One region of the Sphaerisporangium krabiense genome, then DNA from elsewhere that is predicted to be linked to it. Evidence: predicted binding sites of a transcription regulator. Region 1 holds the regulator's gene; each other region holds the start of a gene.

What was found. Region 1 encodes LexA, which represses DNA repair genes until DNA is damaged. Its sites were predicted from a motif close to TCGAACANNTGTTCGA; they were not measured.
Region 2: a site for LexA is predicted at 3,783-3,798, ahead of BJ981_RS24660 (SAV_6107 family HEPN domain-containing protein). Genes of this name have one in related genera too.
Region 3: a site for LexA is predicted at 2,028-2,043, ahead of ruvC (crossover junction endodeoxyribonuclease RuvC). Genes of this name have one in related genera too.

Annotation. Positions count from the first base shown of each region.
Region 1 covers NZ_JACHBR010000002.1:141,782-146,973, forward strand. Annotated here, with positions in the region: gene leuS (leucine--tRNA ligase) at 2-2,464, shown strand; gene lexA (transcriptional repressor LexA) at 2,596-3,309, opposite strand; gene nrdR (transcriptional regulator NrdR) at 3,979-4,440, shown strand; gene BJ981_RS28750 (vitamin B12-dependent ribonucleotide reductase) at 4,588-5,192, shown strand, end outside.
Region 2 covers NZ_JACHBR010000001.1:5,621,185-5,626,376, reverse strand. Annotated here, with positions in the region: gene BJ981_RS24675 (aspartate carbamoyltransferase catalytic subunit) at 1-821, opposite strand, end outside; gene pyrR (bifunctional pyr operon transcriptional regulator/uracil phosphoribosyltransferase PyrR) at 818-1,489, opposite strand; gene bldD (transcriptional regulator BldD) at 2,012-2,506, shown strand; gene BJ981_RS24660 (SAV_6107 family HEPN domain-containing protein) at 3,077-3,517, opposite strand; gene BJ981_RS24655 (L,D-transpeptidase family protein) at 4,013-4,846, opposite strand; gene BJ981_RS24650 (YbaK/EbsC family protein) at 4,975-5,192, shown strand, end outside.
Region 3 covers NZ_JACHBR010000002.1:1,104,652-1,109,843, forward strand. Annotated here, with positions in the region: gene BJ981_RS32840 (YebC/PmpR family DNA-binding transcriptional regulator) at 1-706, shown strand, start outside; gene BJ981_RS32845 (GNAT family N-acetyltransferase) at 761-1,945, shown strand; gene ruvC (crossover junction endodeoxyribonuclease RuvC) at 2,080-2,625, shown strand; gene ruvA (Holliday junction branch migration protein RuvA) at 2,622-3,242, shown strand; gene ruvB (Holliday junction branch migration DNA helicase RuvB) at 3,252-4,301, shown strand; gene yajC (preprotein translocase subunit YajC) at 4,660-5,052, shown strand; gene secD (protein translocase subunit SecD) at 5,132-5,192, shown strand, end outside.

The DNA.
Region 1 (5,192 bases):
CGTGAGTGACGAGCAGTACGATCCGCAGGCGCTGCAGGAGAAGTGGCAGGCGCGCTGGGAAGAGCTGGACCCGTACCGGGCGGGCGAGGACGCCGCCGACGAGCGTCCCCGCAAATACCTGCTCGACATGTTCCCCTACCCCTCCGGCGACCTGCACATGGGGCACGGCGAGGTCTTCGCCATCGCCGACGTGCTGGCCCGCTACTGGTTCCAGCGCGGCTACAACGTCCTGCACCCCATCGGCTGGGACTCCTTCGGCCTGCCCGCCGAGAACGCCGCGATCAAGCGGAACGCCCACCCCGCCGAGTGGACGTACGCCAACATCGACACCCAGGCCACCTCGTTCAAGAGGTACGGCGTGTCCTTCGACTGGTCGCGCCGCCTGCACACCAGCGACCCCGAGTACTACCGCTGGAACCAGTGGCTGTTCAACCGGTTCTTCGAGCGCGGCCTGGCCTACCGCAAGGGCGGCCTGGTCAACTGGTGCCCCAAGGACCAGACGGTGCTGGCCAACGAGCAGGTCGTCGCCGGCCGCTGCGAGCGCTGCGGCACCGAGGTCGTCCGGCGCGAGCTGACCCAGTGGTACTTCCGCATCACCGACTACGCCGACCGCCTGCTGGACGACATGGCCCAGCTGGAGGGCGGCTGGCCCGAGCGCGTGCTGACCATGCAGCGCAACTGGATCGGCCGCTCCGAGGGCGCCGACGTCCGCTTCGAGATCGAAGGCCGCGACGAGCCGGTCACCGTCTACACCACCCGCCCCGACACCCTGTACGGCGCCACGTTCTTCGTCGTCGCCGCCGACGCGGCGCTGGCCGAGCAGATCTGCGCGCCCGAGCAGCTGCCCGCGCTGCGGGCCTACCAGGCCGAGGTCGCCAAGCTGAGCGACATCGAGCGCCTGGCCACCGACAAGGAGAAGACCGGCGTCTTCCTGGGGCGGCACGCCGTCAACCCCGTCAACGGCGAGCGCATCCCGGTCTGGGCCGCCGACTACGTCCTGTCCGACTACGGCCACGGCGCGATCATGGCCGTGCCCGCCCACGACCAGCGCGACCTGGACTTCGCCCGGAAGTTCGGCCTGCCCGTGCGGGTCGTCGTCGAGACCGGCCTGCCCGACCCCGCCGAGACCGGCGCCGCCACCCCGGGCGAGGGCAGCCTGGTCAACTCCGGTCCCCTGGACGGCCTGTCCAAGGCCGAGGCCATCGCCCGCATCGTCCAGATCCTCCAGGAGCGCGGCACGGGCGCCGCCGCCGTCAACTACCGGCTGCGCGACTGGCTGCTGTCGCGCCAGCGCTTCTGGGGCACGCCCATCCCGATCATCCACTGCCCCGACTGCGGCGAGGTCCCCGTCCCCGACGACCAGTTGCCGGTCACGCTGCCCGACCTGCGCGGCGAGGCCCTGGCGCCGAAGGGCGTCTCGCCGCTGGCCGGGGCCACCGACTGGGTCGAGGTGGACTGCCCCAAGTGCGGCGGGCCCGCCCGGCGCGACACCGACACGATGGACACCTTCGTCGACTCCTCGTGGTACTTCCTGCGGTACTGCTCGCCCGGCTACGAGGACGGCCCCTTCGACGTGGAGCGCGTCCGGCGCTGGGGCCCGGTGGACCAGTACGTCGGCGGCGTGGAGCACGCCGTGCTCCACCTGCTGTACGCGCGGTTCTTCACCAAGGTCCTGCACGACATGGGCATGGTCGACTTCCCCGAGCCGTTCCTGCGCCTGCTCAACCAGGGGCAGGTCATCAACCAGGGCAAGGCGATGTCCAAGTCCCTGGGCAACGGCGTCGACCTCGGCGAGCAGATCGACGCCTTCGGCGTGGACGCCGTCCGGCTGACCATGGTCTTCGCCGGCCCGCCCGAGGACGACATCGACTGGGCCGACCTCTCCCCGGCCGCGTCGCAGAAGTTCCTGGCCCGGGCGTTCCGCGTCATGGCCGAGGCGGGCGCGGCCTCCCCGGCCGGCGCCGACCCCGCCTCCGGCGACCTGGAACTGCGCAAGGTCACCCACCGGACGGTCGACGAGGTCACCCGCCTGGTCGAGTCCTCCCGCTTCAACGTGGCCGTGGCCCGCATGATGGAGCTGACCTCCGCGGCGCGCAAGGCCATCGACGCCGGCCCCGGCGCCGCCGACCCCGCCGTGCGGGAGGCCGCGGAGGCGCTGGCCGTCATGCTGTCGCTGGTCGCCCCGTACGCCGCCGAGGAGGGCTGGGAGCGTCTCGGCCACGGCCCGACGATCGCGCGGGCGGGCTGGCCCGCCGCCGACCCGGCGCTGCTGGTCCAGGAGTCGGTCACCTGCGTCGTGCAGGTGGCGGGCAAGGTGCGGGACCGCCTGGAGGTCTCGCCGTCCATCTCGGAGTCCGCGCTGGAGGAGCTGGCTCTGGCCTCCGAGAAGGTGCGGCCGTACCTGTCCGGGACGCCGCGCAAGGTGATCGTGCGGGTGCCCAAGCTGGTCAACATCGTCCCCTGAGCCCCGCCGGGCGGCATGCGAAACCGCCTGAGCGTTCCCCGCGGGGACGCTCAGGCGGTGTCATGGGCTTCGTCGCGCCCGGGCGGTGGGCGCGGGGGAGCGGCCGGTGCGGCGCCGCTCGCCCGGCTCGGTCAGAGCTTGCGCAGGACCGCGGTCACCTTGCCGAGGACGGTGGCCTCGTCGCCGGGGATCGGGTCGTAGTTGGCGTTGTGCGGCACCAGCCAGACGTGGCCGTCCTTGCGCTTGAAGGTCTTCACGGTGGCCTCGCCGTCGATCATGGCCGCGACGATGTCACCGTTGTCGGCCACCGGCTGCTGGCGCACGACCACCCAGTCGCCGTCGGCGATCGCGGCGTCGATCATGGAGTCGCCTGAGACCTGGAGCAGGAACAGCGTGCCCTCGCCGACGAGCTGCTTGGGCAGCGCGAAGACGTCCTCGACGCGCTCCTCGGCCAGGATGGGGCCGCCGGCGGCGATGCGGCCCACCAGCGGCACGAACGCGGCCGTGGGGCGGGTCACCAAAGGCTCCTCCTCGCCCGGGCCGACCGGGTCGACCCAGAGCGCGGGCTCGCCGGGCAGGCGGACCTCCAGCGCGCGCGGACGGTGCGGGTCACGGCGGAGGTAGCCCTTGCGCTGCAACGCCGTGAGCTGGTGGGACACACTGGAGGTGCTGGTCAGCTGGACCGCCTCGCCGATCTCGCGCATCGACGGCGGATAGCCGCGCTGCTGCACCGAATCGCGGATCACCTCAAGGATCTTGCGCTGCCTCGGGGTGAGGCCCAAGGAGTCACGCCTGCGCACCGCGAGGTCGGTGACGACCGCGCCGCTCTCGTCTTGCTCGTTCATAGTCAACTCCTCCTCGCCGGGCGTCCCCGGACGCGCCGCCACATCAACGCCATGCCCGCCCGGCCGGCCGCCCGTCCGTGTTCCCGATGTCGCACACAGCGACAATAACGCCGTTCAAGATCGTCATCAAACAACTGTTCGAGATAATCCGAACGTGGTCGCCGGTCGGCGCATGACATCGTACGGGAGTTCGATCGATATCGTGTTCGACTTTCGCGATCTTACGCGGGTGAGGCGGGAAAGTCGATCACTTGAGCGATCTCGGTCTGATGCGTCCCCCTCTCCGGTGCTCCGGGCCCGGAGGGGGAGTCGGCGGCGCCGCGCGGCTGCGACACGCCGGTGCGGGGGTCGTTCCCCCTGATCGGCGGGGGGTTCGCGATCCGGGGTGCCGCCGACTTGCGTTCATGGTGCGGCACTCCTACGGTTGGACCACAACATCTAGTACTTACACCGTTGTCGGTAACCCATAGGTTGTGTTTCCGTCGGCGCACTGTGGGCACCCACAGTGCGCGCGCATGCCTATTTCGGTTAATCCGGAATGGGCCCGCGAGCGTGGGGCGAATACGGAAACATGGGGCGGACTTTCCTCGGGGTCGACCCGGGGAGGCCGCATTCACGAGGGTCCGGCCGGGGTGGCCGGTGGGAATCGCGAGAAAACGGAGGCGACACGTGCATTGCCCATTCTGTCGTCATCCAGACACCAGGGTGATCGACAGCCGGTCGACCGAGGACGGCGCGGCGATCAGGCGGCGCCGCACGTGTTCACAATGCGGGCGCCGGTTCACCACCCAGGAGACGGTGTTGCTGATGGTGAGCAAACGCAGCGGCGTGACCGAGGCGTTCTCCCGGGACAAGGTCATCGCCGGCGTGCGCCGCGCCTGCCAGGGCCGTCCCGTCGGCGAGGACTCCCTGGCGCAGCTCGGGCAGCGCGTCGAGGAGAGCATCCGCGCGACGGGCTCGGCCGAGATCGCCTCCCACCAGGTCGGGCTGGCGATCCTCGGGCCGCTCCGCGAGCTCGACGAGGTGGCCTACCTGCGGTTCGCCTCCGTCTACCGCGGCTTCGAGACCCTCGCCGACTTCGAGGAAGAGATCGAGCAACTGCGCGCCTCCCGGGGCGCGGACCAAGACTGAACACTTCAGACACGACCAACACGCCCGGGGAGTCCGGAGGCCGTCGGACGCCGAGGATCTCGCCGGGCGCCGGCGCCGGGGGATGTGCGCGGCGCGCGGATGTGTTCCGACATTAGGGCTCCACGGGGTCCCGGAAGGGGAAAGATCATGACGGAGACGGTGAGCGGCTCAGTGGGGCGCGGGGGCAAGCGGGCCTCCAAGGGCCTGAAGATCAGGCGCATCCACACCACGCCCGGCGTGCACCCGTACGACCAGGTGCGCTGGGAGCGCCGCGACGTCGTCATGACCAACTGGCGGGACGGCTCGATCAACTTCGAGCAGCGGGACGTCGAGTTCCCCGACTTCTGGTCGGTCAACGCCGCCAACATCGTCACCACGAAGTACTTCCGCGGGGCCGTGGGCACCCCGCAGCGCGAGACCGGCCTGCGCCAGCTCGTCGACCGGGTCGTGGGCGTCTACACCCGCACCGGCCGCGAGAACGGCTACTTCGCCTCCGAAGAGGACGCCGAGATCTTCGACCACGAGCTGAAGCACGCGCTGATCCACCAGATCTTCAGCTTCAACTCGCCGGTCTGGTTCAACGTCGGCACCGCCTCCCCCCAGCAGGTCTCGGCGTGCTTCATCCTCGCCGTGGACGACCAGATGGAGTCCATCCTCGAGTGGTACAAGGAGGAGGGCATCATCTTCAAGGGCGGGTCCGGGTCGGGGGTCAACCTCTCGCGCATCCGCTCCAGCAAAGAGCTCCTGTCCAG
Region 2 (5,192 bases), on a different contig from region 1:
GCGACCTCCGCGGCGATCTCCATGCCGCGGTTCATCGGGCCGGGGTGCATCACGATCGCGCCCACGGGCATGCGCGCCATCCGCTCGGGGTCCAGGCCGTAGCGGCGGCTGTACTCGCGCGCGGACGGGAAGTAGGAGGCGTTCATGCGCTCGTGCTGGACGCGCAGCATCATCACCGCGTCGGACTTGGGCAGCACCGCGTCGAAGTCGTAGGAGACCTCGCACGGCCAGTCGCCCATGGACACCGGCAGCAGCGTGGGCGGGGCCACGAGGGTGACCTCGGCGCCGAGGGTGTGCAGCAGGTGGACGTTGGAGCGCGCCACCCGGCTGTGCAGGACGTCCCCGACGATCGTGACCCGGCGGCCGTCCAGGTCGCCGAGGCGGCGGCGCATGGTGAACGCGTCGAGCAGCGCCTGCGTCGGGTGCTCGTGGGTGCCGTCGCCGGCGTTGACCACGCTGCCGTCCACCCAGGCGGCCAGGCGGTGCGGCGCGCCGGAGGCGCCGTGCCGCACCACCACGGCGTCGGCGCCCATCGCCTGCAGGGTGAGCGCCGTGTCCTTCAGGCTCTCGCCCTTGGACACGCTGGACCCCTTGGCCGAGAAGTTGATGACGTCGGCGGACAGGCGCTTGGCGGCGGCCTCGAAGGAGATGCGGGTGCGCGTGGAGTCCTCGAAGAAGAGGTTCACCACCGTGCGCCCGCGCAGGGTCGGCAGCTTCTTGATCGAACGGCCCGAGACCTCGGCGAGCTCCTCCGCGGTGTCGAGGATCAGCAGGGCGTCCTCGCGCGACAGGTCGGCGGTGGAAAGGAGATGGCGCTTCATCGCTGGCCTCCCCTCAGCAGGACGGCGTCCCGCCGGTCGGTCTCGGTGAGGCACACCCGCACCGTCTCGGCGCGGGAGGTCGGGAGGTTCTTGCCGACGTAGTCGGCGCGGATGGGCAGCTCGCGGTGGCCGCGGTCGACCAGCACCGCCAGCCGGACCGCCCGCGGACGGCCGAGGTCGTTCAGCGCGTCGAGCGCCGCGCGCACGGTGCGGCCGGAGAAGAGGACGTCATCGACCAGGACCACGATGCGGCCGTCGACCCCCTCTTTGGGGAGGTCGGTGCGGCCGAGCGCCCGCGCGGGCCTGAGCCGCAGGTCGTCGCGGTACATGGTGACGTCGAGGGAGCCGAAGGCCACCGGGCGGCCCTCGACCTGCTCGATGCGGTCGGCGAGCCGGCGCGCGAGGAACGTGCCGCGGGTGGGGATGCCGAGCAGGAGAAGGTTCTCCGGGCCCCTGGCGCGTTCGAGGATCTCGTGGGCGATGCGGGTGAGGGCCCGGTTGATGTCCGGGGCCTCCAGGACCGCGCGCTCGCCGTCGCGCGGGGAGGTCTCGTCGCGCGCCGGGGCCTGTGCCCGCGCGTCGTTTTCCCTGCCGCCGTCGTGACCGGCGTCGTGGTCGCGGACTCCGGCGTGAGCGTCGTCGTGCGCCTGATTTCGGGCGCCGTTCATGGAGGTCACCGCCTTTCCCGCCTCACAGGACGGGGTTAAAGGAACTGGTGCACTCACGTTAGCAGCCCGCCCGAGAACGCCCCGAACCGGTTCGCCCCACCCAACCTGGGCGGATACCCTTCCGCTGACCTGCGGGGGAACGGTCGCCGCTCCCGCCGCGTGGGCGCGCCGGGGTTTCGCCCCGGCGCGCGGGGGTGCCTTATCGGACGGGACGCGGGGCGTATGCGGACGTTCCGTGAACGGGCGGGAGACGGAGACGGAAGGGACCGGAGCGACGTTCGCGGCCGCGCAGATCAGCACCCGACCGGACAGGATTCGGCATCATTTTTCCAATCAGCTTGACCAATCACGCCCACACCTTTACCGTCACTGTCCGTAACCACACCTCGCGACGTATTCGGGTAAACCGCGACGCTCCGGTCACCGATGGTGCCTGCCCCGGGTCCCAGACCCGAGCGCCGCCACAACCGTCGCGAGGCGCACAATAAGTGAGAACGTTCATAGAAAGCCGGGGGCCTAACAATGCCGTCTGACTACGCCAAGTCGCTGGGCGCGCGACTCCGCGCCATCCGCACCCAGCAGGGGCTATCACTGCACGGGGTCGAAGAGAAGTCGCGCGGCAGGTGGAAAGCCGTCGTCGTCGGCTCTTACGAGCGCGGCGACCGTGCCGTGACCGTGCAGAAGCTCGCCGAGCTCGCCGACTTCTACGGTGTGCCGGTCTCCGAGCTGCTGCCCGGAGGCTCCGCTCCGGCCCCTCTTGGCCCTACGCCCAAGCTGGTGATCGACCTGGAGCGCCTCGCCCAGCTGCCCAAGGAGAAGGCCGGGGCCCTCGCCCGTTACGCGGCCACCATCCAGAGCCAGCGTGGCGACTACAACGGCAAGGTGCTGTCGATCCGTCAGGAAGATCTGCGCTCGCTCGCGGTCATCTACGACAAGTCGCCGAACGAGCTGACCGAAGAGCTCATCACCTGGGGCGTGCTGGACGCGGAGGCGCGCCGCGCGGTCGACGCGTTCTGACGACCGTCGTTCCCCACGACCGTCCGGCCGTCGTCTCGCATGCGGCCGTCCGGTCACCGGCATGACCAGGACCGATCGATCGGCGATGTGAGCAGGACCGATCCGGTCGCCATCCTGGGCGGGGCCGTCCGGACACGCCCTGGGCGTTCCGGTCACGTCCCTCGCAAGACGCGCACGGTCGTGTGCGGCGAGGATCACGGGGCGATCCCTCCCGCACACGACTCCCGCACGCCCACCACCACGGCGCACCACTGTGAGACGCGAACTCGGGGACGGCTGGGACGAGGCCGACAGGTCGCGCATCGGCCGAGCGAACGCTGGTAGGTCCCGTATCGGCCGGATGAGACGCCGGCGGGTCGCGCGTCGGCCGAGCGAAGCGCTGGTGGTCCCGTGTCGGCCGGATGAGGCGCCGGTAGGTCGCGCGTCGGCCTGGTGAGATGCCGGCGGATCGCGTTTCGGGCGGCTGTTCGCCCGCTGCGGGCGAGCGGTGGGATCGGCGGCCCGGGGGCGGGCGGGTGTGAGCCGATGACGCGCCGGCTGCCGTGGCCGGGCGGGGGCTCAGAGGGTGGGTCAGCCGGCGATCGGGGCGTTCACCGGGATGGTGGCCTGGCCGGGGACGCCGAGGATGTCCTCGACGACGGCCACGAAGGTGTGGGCCTCGGCCAGCAGCTCGTCGGACTCCGGGGCCGTCACCACGCGCACCATGCCGGCCTCGGCCATGGCCCGCTTGCGCGCCGTCTCGGCGAAGTAGGCCGCCCACTGCGCCAGCTTGGGCTCGGCCTCGGGTAACAACTCCCACGCGCTGCGCAGCCGGCGTCTTCGCCCGTCCATGGGCCGCGGGAGGGCCGCGAGGATCGCGGCCGCCGCGCGCAACGCCGCGAGGTGGGCGGAGACGTACCGCTCGGCGGGGGTGCGGGACGCCGCGGCGTCGGCCAGGCACGCGTGCGCGTCGGCGAGATGCGCGCGCACCGTCTGGGAGACCCGGGGACCTTCTCCGGACTGTCGAGTCATGCCAACCCTCCTTGGGTCATGGCCTCGGCGGTGACCGCCGGTGATAACACCGTCGCAGATGCCACCGACAATTCCGATGGCCCGCTGGTAGTGGTCACGTGGCAGGCTCGTCCCTCGCTTCCTCGACCCGGCTCGCCGCCTGGGGCCGGACGAGGAGCTTCCCCTCTCCCCGTCCGGCCGTCGCGCGTCTCGCCGGCGGGGCCGCCGCCATGGACGGCGGCCCGCCGGAGGGTGAGGGCAGGCCGCGAGTCCCGCCCCCACTGTGTCGAACATAAATTCGATGATGGGCGATGTCAAGCATCTCACGAACAAAGGTTCGATCATGGCGTCAACCTGCGCCCGAGCGCGGGTCCCTGACGTGAAGCCGCACGTGGCGCCGGGTGACGGCCGGAGACCGGGGGCCGGGCGGCGCCGGTTCGGGGGCCGGTTCGGGGGCCGGACACGACGAAGGCCGCGGCGTCGAGACGCGCGCGGCCTTCGAACGGAGCCGTTCGATCAGCGCCGGAACTTGCCCCTCACGTGGACGGGCACCCCGGTGCCGAGCATCGCCGGCAGAGCCTGCGCGACGTGCATCGGCAGGCGCACGCAGCCGTGGGAGGCGGGATAGAGCGGCACCGACAGCGCGCCGTGCAGCGCGATGCCGCCGTTGAAGAAGATCGGGTTGTAGAGCTGCCCGAGGTAGGACTTGTGCCAGCCCGAGCGCCGCCACGTGGTCTTGTAGTCGCCGGTCGGGGTCCTGGCGTCCCCGCAGAACTTCTGCGTCTTGCCCTGCCAGGTCGCCGTCTCGCAGTAGGGGATGCCGCTGCCGGAGGAGACGTGGGTGATCAGCCTCACCTGCCCGGCCCGGTACAGGACGGCGATCTGCCGGGTGAGGTCGACCTCGACCCGGTCGGGCTTGCCCCGCGGCACGAGCACCCGCGGCGCCTTGGGATCCTCCAGCGCCCGCCAGGTGCGCGAGGTGATCGTGCTCGTGGGCGTGATGCCCTGGACCTTCTGGAACGCCCAGACGGCGGACTGCGTGGCGCCTCCGTACTGCGCGTCGAGCTTGCCGGGCGCGTACCCGAGTTCCCGCAGCCGGGTCTGCAACTGCTTGACGGCGGCGCCCTTGGCGCCGATCCTCAACCGGACGTTCGGCGCCGTGAACGGCGCGATCGCGACCTCGCGGCCGACCGGCGTCGCGTGGATCGCGACCGTCGTACCCCGGGCGCCGGCTCCCCCTGCCGGCGCCGCGTAGTGGACTCCCGTCCCGAGCCCCGAGACGAGCCCCGAGACGAGCACGGCTCCCGCGGTCAGCACCGCCGCGGCGGCGAGCCGCCTACCAACCCCCATGTCAAAACTCCCCTTCGGTAACGCCATGTACGGATCACGGACATTAGCGCAAGGATCAAGCGTCCCCACCGTGAGTCACGGAGATGTAATCAATGGCTCAGGCGGGTCAACATGCTTAGAGTGGTCCGGTGCCAGAAAAGTTGCATCCGAGCGTTCAGAAGGTGACCGCCGCCCTGCGGGAGGCCGGCGCGGCCGGCGAGGTGGTCGTGCTGGAGGACGCCGCGCCCACCGCCGTGACCGCCGCCGCCCAGCTCGGCTGTGAGGTCGGGGCCATCGCCAACAGCCTGATCTTCGACGCCGGCGGCGAGCCTCTGCTGGTGCTGACCAGCGGGGCGCACCGGGTGGA
Region 3 (5,192 bases), 960 kb from region 1:
GCTGGACGCCAAGCGGGGCAAGCTTTTCGCCAAGCTCATCAAGAACATCGAGGTGGCGGCCCGCACCGGCGGCCCGGACGCGGACGGTAACCCCACCCTCTACGACGCCATCCAGAAGGCGCGCAAGAGCTCGGTGCCGATCGAGAACATCGAGCGCGCGCGCAAGCGCGGCGGCGGCCTTGAGGCCGGCGGCGCCGACTGGCAGACCATCATGTACGAGGGGTACGCGCCCGGCGGCGTGGCCGTGCTGATCGAGTGCCTCACCGACAACCGCAACCGCGCGGCGTCGGAGGTGCGCGTGGCCATGACCCGCAACGGCGGCTCCATGGCCGACCCCGGCTCGGTGGCGTACATGTTCAACCGCAAGGGCGTCGTCATCGTCCCGAAGGGCGGCGGCCTGGGCGAGGACGACGTGCTGACCGCGGTCCTGGACGCCGGCGCCGAGGAGGTCAACGACCTCGGCGAGTCGTTCGAGGTCGTGTCCGAGGCGGGCGACCTGGTGCCGGTCCGCAAGGCCCTGCAGGAGGCCGGCATCGACTACGACTCGGCCGAGAGCAGCTTCCTGCCCACGCTGAGCGTCCCTCTGGACGAGGACGGCGCGCGCAAGGTGTTCCGCCTGATCGACGCCCTGGAGGACAGCGACGACGTGCAGAACGTCTACGCCAACTTCGACGTCAGCGACGACGTCCTGGCCAAGCTCGACTGAGCCACCGGAAATCGGTTCGCCCGGTTAGGTGGGTTTCGCCTAGGTTTGTCCGTCGTGCAGATCCGTGACCTGACGCCCGGCGACCTGGACGCCGTGCTGGACAACCGCAAGCGGGCGTTCGGCCCCCTGCCCGCGAGCAGCGCCGCCACGTGGCGGGCCCTGGTCTCCCCGGTGCTCCCCGAAGGCCGCTACCTCGGCGCCTTCGACGGCGGCCGGCTGGTCGCCACCAGCCGGATCAACCACTACGAGCAGTGGTGGCACGGCCGCGCGCTGCCCGCGGGCGGCATCGCGGGCGTCACCGTCGCGCCCGAGGACCGCGGGCGCGGGGTCGGCGGCCTGCTGATGCGGGCCACCATCGAACGCTGCGCCGAGCTCGGCCACGCGGTCTCGGCGCTCTACCCCACCACCACACCGCTGTACCGGGGCACGGGCTGGGAGCACGCGGGCGCCCGCCTGCGCGTCACCGTGCCGGCCGAGGGGTTGCGGGCGCTCGCCCCCCGCGACACCGCGGTCGCGGTGCGCCGCGCCGGGCCCGGCGACGTCGCCGCGATCCGGGCCCTGCTCGGGCGCCTGCACGCCGCCACCCGCGCCTGCGGCCCCGTGGTCGAGGAGGAGCGGGTCCTGCGCCTCTGGCTGGAGGACGACGACGACTTCTCCTACCTCGCCGACGACGGCTACCTGCTGTACCGCTGGGACGGCGACGGGCTCGACGTGGACAACCTCGTGGCCGGCTCCGAGGCGACGGCGCGCGCCCTGTGGTCGCTGGTCGGCAGCGCCTCCTCCGTGGCCGCCACGGTGACGGCGACCGTCGAGCCGGACGACCCGATGCTGTGGCTGCTGCGCGACCGCTCCACCGACACCGTCAAGCGCACCGGGTGGATGTTCCGGATCATCGACCTGCCCGCCGCCGTGGCCGGGCGCGGATACCCGGCCGGGGTCACGCTGGACGCGGTCGTCGAGGTGAGCGACCCGCAGCGCCCCGCGAACTCCGGGTCCTGGCGGCTGTCGGTCGCCGCGGGCCGCGGCGAGGCCGTCCGCGCCGGCCGGTCCTCCGGTCAGGGCCTTCGACCCGGTGAGGACGTCACCCGGCTCACCATCGGCGGCCTGTCGGCCCTGTTCGCGGGCGTCCAGGTGAGCGCCCTGCGCCGCGCCGGGCTGCTGACCGGCGGCGCGCCCGCGACCGACGACCTCCTCGCCTGCGCCTTCGCCGCCAAGCCGTACATGATCGACTACTTCTGACGGCGCCGCCGCCGTCCGCCGCGCCGGGACGCCCGGTGTGTCGGAGGGTGCGCGGCCGCGGCGGCCGGGGTAGAGTTCGGGGCCGAACAGGTGTTCGGCGGTCTTGGGGAGGCGTGCCGGTGCGGCTACCGGAGCTGAGGGTCATGGGGGTCGATCCCGGCCTCACCCGGTGCGGCCTCGGCGCCGTCGTCGGCCGCGCGGGCGCGCCGCTCACCCTCGTCAAGGTCGGCGTCGCGCGCACGCCCGCGGGCGACGAGATCGGCGCGCGCCTGGCCGCCATCGAGACCGAGATCGAACGCTGGCTCGACGAGGTCAGGCCCGACGCGGTCGCCGTCGAGCGCGTCTTCAGCCAGAGCAACCTGCGCACCGTCATGGGCACCGCCCAGGCGTCCGCCGTGGCCATCCTGTGCGCCGCGCGCCGCGGCCTGCCCGTCGCGCTGCACACGCCCTCCGAGGTCAAGGCCGCGATCACCGGGTACGGCAACGCCGACAAGGCCCAGGTCGGCACCATGGTCACCCGCCTGCTCCGCCTCGACGCCATGCCGAAACCGGCCGACGCCGCCGACGCGCTGGCGCTCGCCATCTGCCACATCTGGCGCGGCGGCACCCAGAACCGCCTGGCCCAGGCGCTCGCCAGGGCCAGGCCCGCCCCCGCGCCCGCGAAGGGAACCGCCCCGTGATCGCCTCCGTCTCCGGGCGCGTCGCCGGCCTCGCCCCCGACTCCGCCGTGCTGGAGGTCGGCGGCGTCGGCGTCCTGGTCCACTGCACCCCGGCCACGCTCGCGTCGCTGCGCGCCGGCGAGCAGGCCAGGCTCGCCACCTCCCTGGTCGTCCGCGAGGACTCCCTCACGCTCTACGGCTTCGCCACCGACGACGAGCGCACGGTCTTCGAGATGCTCCAGACCGCCTCCGGCGTCGGCCCCAGGCTGGCGCTGGCCATGCTCGCCGTCCACACGCCGAACGCCCTGCGGGTGGCGGTGGCGAGCGCCGACGTCAAGGCGCTGACCATGGTGCCGGGCATCGGCCAGAAGGGGGCCCAGCGCATCATCCTGGAGCTGAAGGACAAGCTCGGCACGCCGGACGAGGCCGTCGACGCCGCGCTCAACGGCCGCGCCCGCAGGCAGGCGTGGCGCGACCAGGTCCACTCCGGCCTGGTCGGCCTCGGGTACTCCTCCAAGGACGCCGACGAGGCCGTGGCCGCCGTCGCGCCCGACGCGGACGCCGAGGAGGCCGCCGGCCGCGAGCCGTCGGTCGCCACCCTCCTGAAGGCGGCCCTGCGGGCCCTGAGCGTGCGATAGGGGCCCGCGATGAGCCTGGAGAGAGATCTGGTGTCCCCGGACGCCGAGGGCGACGAGCGGGCGATCGAGTCCGCGCTGCGCCCCAAGCGTCTGGCCGAGTTCATCGGCCAGACCCGCGTGCGCGAGCAGCTCTCGCTGGTGCTCGAGAGCGCGCTGCGCCGCGACCGCCCCCCGGACCACGTCCTGATGAGCGGCTCGCCCGGCCTCGGCAAGACCACCCTCGCCATGATCATCGCCGCGGAGCTGGGCATGCCGCTGCGCCTGACCTCCGGCCCCGCCCTGGAGCGCGCCGGCGACCTCGCCGCCATCCTCTCCACGCTGTCGGAGGGCGAGGTGCTGTTCATCGACGAGATCCACCGCATGTCCCGCCCCGCGGAGGAGATGCTCTACCTCGCCATGGAGGACTTCCGCGTCGACATCGTCGTCGGCAAGGGTCCCGGCGCCACCGCCATCCCCCTGGAGATCGCGCCGTTCACGCTGGTCGGCGCCACCACCCGCGCGGGCCTGCTGCCCGCCCCCCTGCGCGACCGGTTCGGCTTCGTCGCCCACATGGACTTCTACGACGTCGAGGAGCTGGAGCAGGTCCTGCGCCGCTCGGCGGGCCTGCTCGCGCTGCGCCTGCCCGAGGAGGCCGCCCACGAGATCGCCCGCCGCTCGCGCGGCACGCCCCGCATCGCCAACCGCCTGCTGCGGCGGGTCCGCGACTTCGCCGAGGTCCGCACCGACGGCGTGATCACCCGCGACATCGCCTCGGCCGCGCTCAACCTGTACGAGGTCGACGCCGAGGGCCTCGACCGGCTCGACCGCGCCGTCCTCGGGGCGCTGCTGCGCAAGTTCGGCGGCGGCCCCGTCGGCCTGTCCACGCTGGCGGTCGCGGTGGGGGAGGAGCCCGAGACCGTCGAGGTCGTCGCCGAGCCGTTCCTCGTGCGCCAGGGGCTGCTCGCCCGCACGCCCCGCGGACGCGTCGCCACCGCCGCGGCCTGGTCCCACCTGGGGCTCACCCCGCCGCCGGACGCCTTCGGCGCGCAGGCGCCGCCCACCCTCTTCGAGGACCCCTGACGCGCCGCCCGCACCGGAGCTCCTGACAACCGTCTTTACAGGTGAGGGCGGTCGAAACGGCGCCGCGGCCTCGGGTATGCCCCCTTATCCGGCGTACACCCATTTCCGTATGGGATGCCCCCAGAGACGGTCACGGCGGTACGGAAAGTTTCAAAAATGTCGTATCGGCTGGTCACAGATCGGTGACAACGGGAACTTTCCTGCTCACGCGAGCGTGGGTTCGTTGCCGGGCTTTGACAAGCTCGCCTAAACTCCGTGGCTTGGCTGGCTGTGTACGCTGACATGTTCAGCGTGGCCGTGCTCATCGCCTCAAGACCTCCGGCGCAGGCCGGTCAGTTCGTAACCGGAAGGAAGCCCCGTGCAGGGCCTTGGATCGTTCGTGCCACTGATCTTGCTGGTCGTGGTCTTCTACTTCTTGCTCATCCGCCCTCAGCGGAAGCGTCAGCAGGAACAGCTGCAGATGCAGAACAACCTGGCGCCGGGAACCCGGGTGATGACCACCACCGGCCTCTTCGGCACCGTAACCGCCATCGACGACGACGACGTCGTGATCGAGATAGCGCCGGGCATCGAGACCCGGTGGACGAAGGCGGCCATCGGCCGCGTGGTCACTCCGGTGGAAGAGCCGGGTGACAATGAGATCGGTGACGCCGACGGCGCCCCGGAGGTCCGGGACACCGCAGCGGAAGAGAGGGTGCACGACGCCCCGGAACGCCGGGGAGACGAGGGCTCGACCAGCGCGAAGTCCTGAGTAGGTTCAGCAAACCCCTTGACGAAAGAACTGACCACCAGTGGCCCCATCGACCAGTAGCCAGAGCAAGCCGGGGCGAGTGCTCCTGGCGCTCCTGGCGCTCATCCTCGCCATGGGCGGGGTGATGCTCCTGCAGAAGT